3 regions of the Chryseobacterium sp. CS2K3 genome follow, and region 3 is predicted to be linked to each of the others. Evidence: riboswitches for the same ligand, from Rfam matches in the RefSeq annotation. Region 3 holds a riboswitch; each other region holds the start of a gene.
What was found. A riboswitch is a leader RNA that binds a small molecule or an ion and turns the genes downstream of it on or off. The one in region 3 is predicted to bind cobalamin.
Positions count from the first base shown of each region.

Region 1: linked by a shared signal. The riboswitch ahead of AC5YGG_RS00695 (TonB-dependent receptor plug domain-containing protein) and the one ahead of AC5YGG_RS04115 (T9SS type A sorting domain-containing protein) in region 3 are both predicted to bind cobalamin.
Region 2: linked by a shared signal. The riboswitch ahead of AC5YGG_RS11425 (acyl-CoA thioesterase) and the one ahead of AC5YGG_RS04115 (T9SS type A sorting domain-containing protein) in region 3 are both predicted to bind cobalamin.

Region 1 is NZ_JCAKRW010000001.1:135,583-137,853, reverse strand. It holds gene AC5YGG_RS00700 (transporter) at 1-618, shown strand, start outside; cobalamin riboswitch at 855-1,040, shown strand; gene AC5YGG_RS00695 (TonB-dependent receptor plug domain-containing protein) at 1,152-2,271, shown strand, end outside.
Region 2 is NZ_JCAKRW010000005.1:405,821-408,091, reverse strand. It holds gene AC5YGG_RS11430 (hypothetical protein) at 1-619, shown strand, start outside; cobalamin riboswitch at 653-833, shown strand; gene AC5YGG_RS11425 (acyl-CoA thioesterase) at 950-1,333, shown strand; gene AC5YGG_RS11420 (HD domain-containing protein) at 1,383-1,973, opposite strand; gene AC5YGG_RS11415 (XAC2610-related protein) at 1,975-2,271, opposite strand, start outside.
Region 3 is NZ_JCAKRW010000002.1:223,376-225,646, forward strand. It holds gene AC5YGG_RS04110 (esterase-like activity of phytase family protein) at 1-738, opposite strand, end outside; cobalamin riboswitch at 993-1,183, shown strand; gene AC5YGG_RS04115 (T9SS type A sorting domain-containing protein) at 1,253-2,271, shown strand, end outside.

The DNA of each region.
Region 1 (2,271 bases), on a different contig from region 3:
CTGCCCTTCCATTTTCATGAAAAAAAAACCATGCAGGGAGATATAAAAATCAATGGAATTGGAGATCTTAACGTAATGGGAATTTATCAGCTGCTGGTTTCTAAAGATAACTTTCATCAGTTAAGCGGAGGTGTGGGCATAAAAGTTCCTTTGGGAAAGTTTGATGAAAAAGGAGCATCTGGCGTCAATCCGAGTTTTCAGTTGGGAACCGGGAGCTGGGATTATCAGGCAGCATTGAATTATAAATTTCAGAAAAATAAAGTAGCTGTATTGATTAATACAGATTATACCGTAAAAACAGAAAACAAAAAACATTACCGTTTCGGAAACCAGTGGAATTATGCGGCTACAGGCTTTTATCAGATCGCAGGAAATGAAAAGACTATTTTTTCAGCAAAAGCCGGGCTTCAGGGAGAAGTATATGATCAGAACAAACAGTTTAACGAAGCATTACCCAATACTTCAGGAAGTGCTTTATATGGAAAACTGGGGTTTGAAGCTTCTTATAAAAAGTTCAGTCTGGGAAGTGAAATTATGCTGCCGGCATATACTAATCTGGCTGGTGGAGATATTGAAGCAAAATCACGTTTCAGTATTTTCTTAAACATTGGAATATAGCGTACTCCCATTCAAGAGACGAATTATTATACATTAAACGGGATTATTCTATTTTGGAATAATCCCGTTTTTTATTTCTACAACGAGCGTATCAAATGCGGATTTTTGAAGAAAGAAGTTAAAATAACAATGTCGCTTCAATATATTTAATTCCGTATCAGCAGTAGCTATTCCGAGTTATTCTTTTATAATATTGTAAATCATTTTGTTATTTGTGGCATTATATTAATAATTGTCTATCTTTGCCGAAATTTGGTGAGCCGTAAAAAGCTCTTAAAAGGGAATCCGGTGAGAATCCGGAACAGACCCGCTGCTGTAAGCTCCGCACCAAAGTTTTTGAAGAGTATATCCACTGTTTTTTTAATGGGAAGGATTTCAAAAATGGAGTAAGTCAGAAGACCTGCCAGACAATTAAACGTTTGACGCTTTCGTGGAATAAAGCTTAGGACATCAATGATGCTGTGCAGTGAATGCTGTGCTTTGTCGTTGCTTTCTTATATCCATTAGCGTCATCATTATCCCTAAATGAGCTAATGGTGGCAAAACTGACTACATCTCAACTTCATAAGGTTGTTTTCACATTATGTGTGTTAACATCACAATTCCTGTTTTCCCAATCGAAGAAAAAAGACAGCATTAAAGAGGAAGCCATTAAGACTGTCAATATTTATAAAAAGAATTTTAGAGAAATCATTCCTGCTCAGGTTTTGCAGGGCGAGGAACTTGAAAGACTGAACAGCCATTCCGTTGCGGATGCACTTCGTTACTTTTCCGGCGTTCAGATTAAAGATTACGGAGGAATGGGCGGTTTGAAGACCGTTAATATCCGAAGTATGGGAAGCCAGCACGTGGGAGTTTTCTATGATGGGATTCAGCTAGGAAATGCTCAGAATGGAGTGGTAGACTTAGGAAGATACTCTCTGGATGATCTGGAAGAAATATCCTTATATAACGGGCAGAAAAGTGAAATCTTTCAGCCTGCAAAGGATTTCGGTTCCTCAGGATCTATTTATTTGCAGCCAAAAACTCCTGTATTTAAAGGAACGAAAAAAACAAACCTTATTATAAGAGCCAAAAGTGCCTCTATTGATCTGTTTAATCCTTCTTTCCGCCTCGAGCAAAAGCTTTCAGAGAAGGTCTCCAGTAGCTTCAGTGCTGAATTTCTCCAAAGTGACGGAGTTTACAAGTATCGTTACGGGAAAAAATACTCCAATGGTCAGACTGCTTACGATACGATTGCCAAAAGATATGATTCCGATATTAAAACAAAACGGTTTGAAACATCCGTCAATGGAATTTTAAATAACGGAAACTGGAATGTACGCGGCTATGGCTTTATTTCAGATCGTGGGATTCCGGCACCTATTGTGAACAGCCGTTTTGATGCCAGGGGTGCGAGAATGAAAGACGAAAATTATTTTGTACAGGCAAATCTCAGAAAAAAGCTCTTTCCGAAATTTGAAACTCAGCTGAAGGCAAAATTTGCCTATGATTATACTTATTTTAATGATACTGTATTATCACAAGCTGTTTATCCGGCACAAAATACGTATATCCAACGAGAAGTTTATCTTTCTTCTTCCAATATATATTCTGTCAATTCCAATTGGGATATTAGTTTGAGCGGAGATTTCCAGTATAATAATATGGATG
Region 2 (2,271 bases), on a different contig from region 3:
TGATGTTTTTGTTTATGTAAAACCCGCTCCTGGGGAAACAGAATGGATTTGGATCAAATATCCGGAAAAGCAGGATGAAGACAAACCCTTTGTACGTTATGAAACTCTTGACAAAGAAGGAATGGTAAACAAAGACCGTATTGCTTACATTGATCAGCTTCCGGCATATACCCCTTCAAAATCTAAAAACGGAAAATCTCTTATTTTTACAGATAACTCTGATCCGAAAATTCCGACAGCTCAAAGAAGCAAAGTAGTTATTGATGTTTACCCATCCAATGCAGGATATCGTAAGAAAGAAAAGGATGCTGACGGTAAACTTCTTACCATTGATAAGGTAAAGCCATGGGGAATCAGCAATGATCTGCCTGAAGGAATGACGGAGATTAAATCAATCCGAGTTCAGCAGCCCGGAAGAGGTTCTGTTTTTGTAAGAGAAGCTATTAAAAATATGTTCCAGCCTACGATGGATTTCGAAAATGTAGGCGTTACTTCATTAGACAATGATAACATTTTCCTTTATATGATCAATGGTTCCGGGGAAAACAGATATACAACCCTTTGGACCATCAAGAAGGGAAAAGTGATCAGCCAGATTATTTATCATAATCCGGAATAAATTCATTATTTTTGCACCGAAAAGTTTTAACGCTTATTCATCACAGAAACTGGTTCTGCCTAACCGCAGATTAAAAGGGAACCGTGTGAAAATCACGGACTGTCGCGCAACTGTAAGTAACTGAAGTCTTTATCAAAAGATCCACTGTGCGAGGCATGGGAAGGAGATAAAAGATGTTACAAGTCAGGAGACCTGCCGATTTCTTAAACAAAAAACTTTCGCGATCTGAAGTTTTATTGATCTGATGGATTGTTTCAGGGATTTCCAAAGTTCCTGTCATTATTCTGTTGTTTTGATACTATTTCATTTCGCATTAATTAATAATGAAATATGACTACAGAAGAAAGAATTCAAGCTGCCGAAACCAGAATTTTTAAAGCGGTTTTCCCTAACACTACCAATCATTACGATACTCTTTTCGGAGGTACTGCAATGCAGCTGATGGATGAAGTTGCCTTTATTGCCGCTACCCGATTTGCAAGAAAAAGAGTGGTAACGGTAAGCAGTGATAAGATCGATTTTAAAAAGCCTATTCCTGCCGGAACAATTGTAGAACTGATCGGAAAAGTTTCCTATGTCGGAAAAACAAGTATGAAGGTAAATGTAGAAATCTATACGGAGCAAATGTACTCTTATGAAAGAGAAAAAGCGATTGTGGGTGATTTTACGTTTGTGGCAATTGATGAGTTCAAGAAACCAATTCAAATTCTATAATAAAATAATCGGGGCAGCCTTTGGCTGCCCCGATTATTTATGATGATGATTATTTCAAAACTTTTTCCGTTTCCAGGCTTTTGGTCAGAAGCAGTTCAAATGCCTCTCCCATTTCGTCCGAAGCTCTCGTAATTGCATTTTCAAGCATATTTCTGATTTGCTTTTCCGTAACACCAGCTTCCGTCCAGCTTTTCCCTGAAGTATGAGAATTTAGGATAAATGGCATAATTCTGTCGATAGAACATGCAAAAATTGCATCAGGAGTTTTTTCTTCTTCAAATTCTAGCCACAGATTAAAGAATTCCGTTCTCAAGGGTTCATCTAAAATTCCGAAAATCTTCTGTGCAGAAATTTTTTCTCTTTCAAACTTCCCTACCATTGCCGCTTCATCAAACAGGAAGGTATCTCCCGCTTCAATCTCCACCAAATCATGAATCGATAACATTCTGATTACTCTTAACAAATCTATATCCGCTCGGTTTTTCGCATACGGATAAAGGATTTGAGCCAGAATAATGATCTGCCATGAATGTTCTGCTGTATTTTCCCTTCTGGAATCATCTGCATTATAATTTCTTCGCTGTACATTTTTCAGGGCATCCACTGCCAGAATAAAATCGATCTCTTTCTGTATCTTCATCTTACTTTTCTTTTTTATATTCATCAGATGGATATACCTTGGTTCTGGTAACCCACTTATTTTTTATTTTTTCTTCTGTTTTCACTTTTACATATCCTTCCTCACTCATATCTTCTTCTTTTACCAATACTTTATCCAATCCTTTACCGGGAATCACCTGATATTCTGTAGTAAAAAGATTACAGCATCCGGATTTCCCAAAGGTAATAAGACGTTTACGAACCGGATCTGTTTCAAAAAAATCAAAAGAATCCGATGCAAGCTCTGTAAGTTCTGCACTTTTTACAAAAGCCATTCT
Region 3 (2,271 bases):
ATTTGTTGCCAAGGCTTTTGTTGGAACATACATCATAGATTGCATGGTTCCTACCAATGTTTTACCGTCCGGAGTAATGCAAAGCCCTTCCATTCCTCTGTTGGCTCTCCTTTTAGCTAAAACAGCAGGCAGTTTTCTCGTTCCTGTATTCACACCTATCGGGCTTATTCTTTCCATTTCCACTCCTTCTGCACTGTAATGAACGATATGGGGTCCGTACTCATCGGAAACCCAGAATGTACCATCCTGTGCAGCCACAATACTTTCACTGTCTAAACCATAATTATCCGTTCCCAGAATATTACCTGCTGCATCATAAGCCACTTCACCAGTACTCCCCATTCCTATAGGATTTGGTAAGCCTGTAATGGGTTGTCCGGACGGATTTTTAAGTTTGATATATTTAATAACCTCTATTTTTCCTTCAGCATTGATTTTAAAATGCATGATAGTTGGAGTAAAATTAGGTGTTAAAAATTTTTTCCCGTTTAGGTAATCTGTATTCGGACCACGGTCAGTAATCACATAGAACTCACCTTTTCTTGTTGGATGAGCTGCTGCTCCTGAGCCAAATCCTCCGTTGATTACATCTACTCCGTTTATTGTTACCAGGTTTGTAAAAGGAAATTCCTGAGGCAGTTTTGAGTAATTAACATCCTGATTATTTACATTATCATCATCTTTACTGCAAGAGAATAATGCAGTCATCACCAAAGCGGAAAATATTAGTTTTTTCATATTAACTTTTATGGCGCGAAAGTATAAATTGATTATAAACTGATCTTAAACCTATTGATAATTGTATTTTAACAATAGATTCCCTAGATGAATTGAATATAAACAGAAAAAAAACAACTCTCAATCCGAAAACCCAATTATTATTCTCAATTTATTATTAATCAACAAATTCCTATTTCATAAATAAGATTCACTGATAAATAAAGTAAACGCAGATATAATTCACAAAACAGATTTCAGAAATTTATATGATATATTTGCAGCGTTTTTAAGGTTGAACACTGTTCATAATAGGGAATCAGGTGAGAATATTAGTCAAATCCTGAGCTGTACCCGCAACTGTAAGCTGTTTTACCTATAGCTGTTTCATACCACTGGATTTTATAACCGGGAAGGTCTGCTATAGGATGCGAGCCAGGAGACCTGCCTTGAATACCTTTTTAATATCAGGACTGGAGACTTTATCTTTTCCTGTACCTAAGTTTCGGGAATAAAACTTTAATTTAATTATATTATGAGAAAAATCTATCTTTTTTTCTTACTGCTTTGTACGCAGTTTTTCTTCGCTCAATTCACAGAAAACGATATTAAGTTTTGGGTGGGAACAGGTTCTAAAAAGGCTTACTTCATTGCCGATTTTAATGACAATAACACTCCAAAATCCTATGCCTGGGGCTATCGTTTTGATGCTGACAATTTAATGGCAGAAGATATGATAAATGCCATTGTTGCAGCAGAACCTAAAATACAAACAGATATTTTGTCAGGCTATCTATATAGTTTTTCATACAACCATCATACTCCAGGGACTGATGATTCCTGGATTACCTGGCATGGAACCAATCCCGAAACTATGTCTAATGAAAATTATGGTGCAGGATACACTTCTTTAACAGACGGGCTATGGTTTGGAATTACTTACGGATCCGATGTTATTAGTATCGACACCCCACCATCAACTCCCGTACCGGCATACAGCTCTCAATGGTATACTTCATCTCAAATTACCAATTGGATTGGAACAGGAACTAATAAAAGCCTTGTTGTTATAGATTTCGGAACAGATAATACCAATGGTAACGCTAATTCTTTTGTTTTTGGAATTAAATATAACGGAAATATTACCGCGGAACAGGCTTTACAGCTTATTCAGTCTCAAACTTCATATTTCAGCTTTACAAAGGCTAACAACGAGCTTTCAAATTTATCACTAAATACTTTTTCAGGAGCTGGAAATTGGAAGCTATATAAAGGAAATGATCTTTCAAGCTGGCAGAAGAAAACAGATCTCAGCCAGATAGAACTGAATAATAATAGCTGGTTAGGATTAAGTTTTGGAGAAAGAAGACCCTTCACTCCTACTGAAGCAAGTGATGCGACGCTGTCTGTGGCTTCTGTTAGCAAGAAAACATTCAATATTTATCCTAATCCGGCAAGTGATTTTATACAAATTGAAACTCCTGAAAATATCATAGAGACGAATATTTACTCATCTTTAGGACAAAAAGTAATGACTTCCCAAGAGAAAAAGAT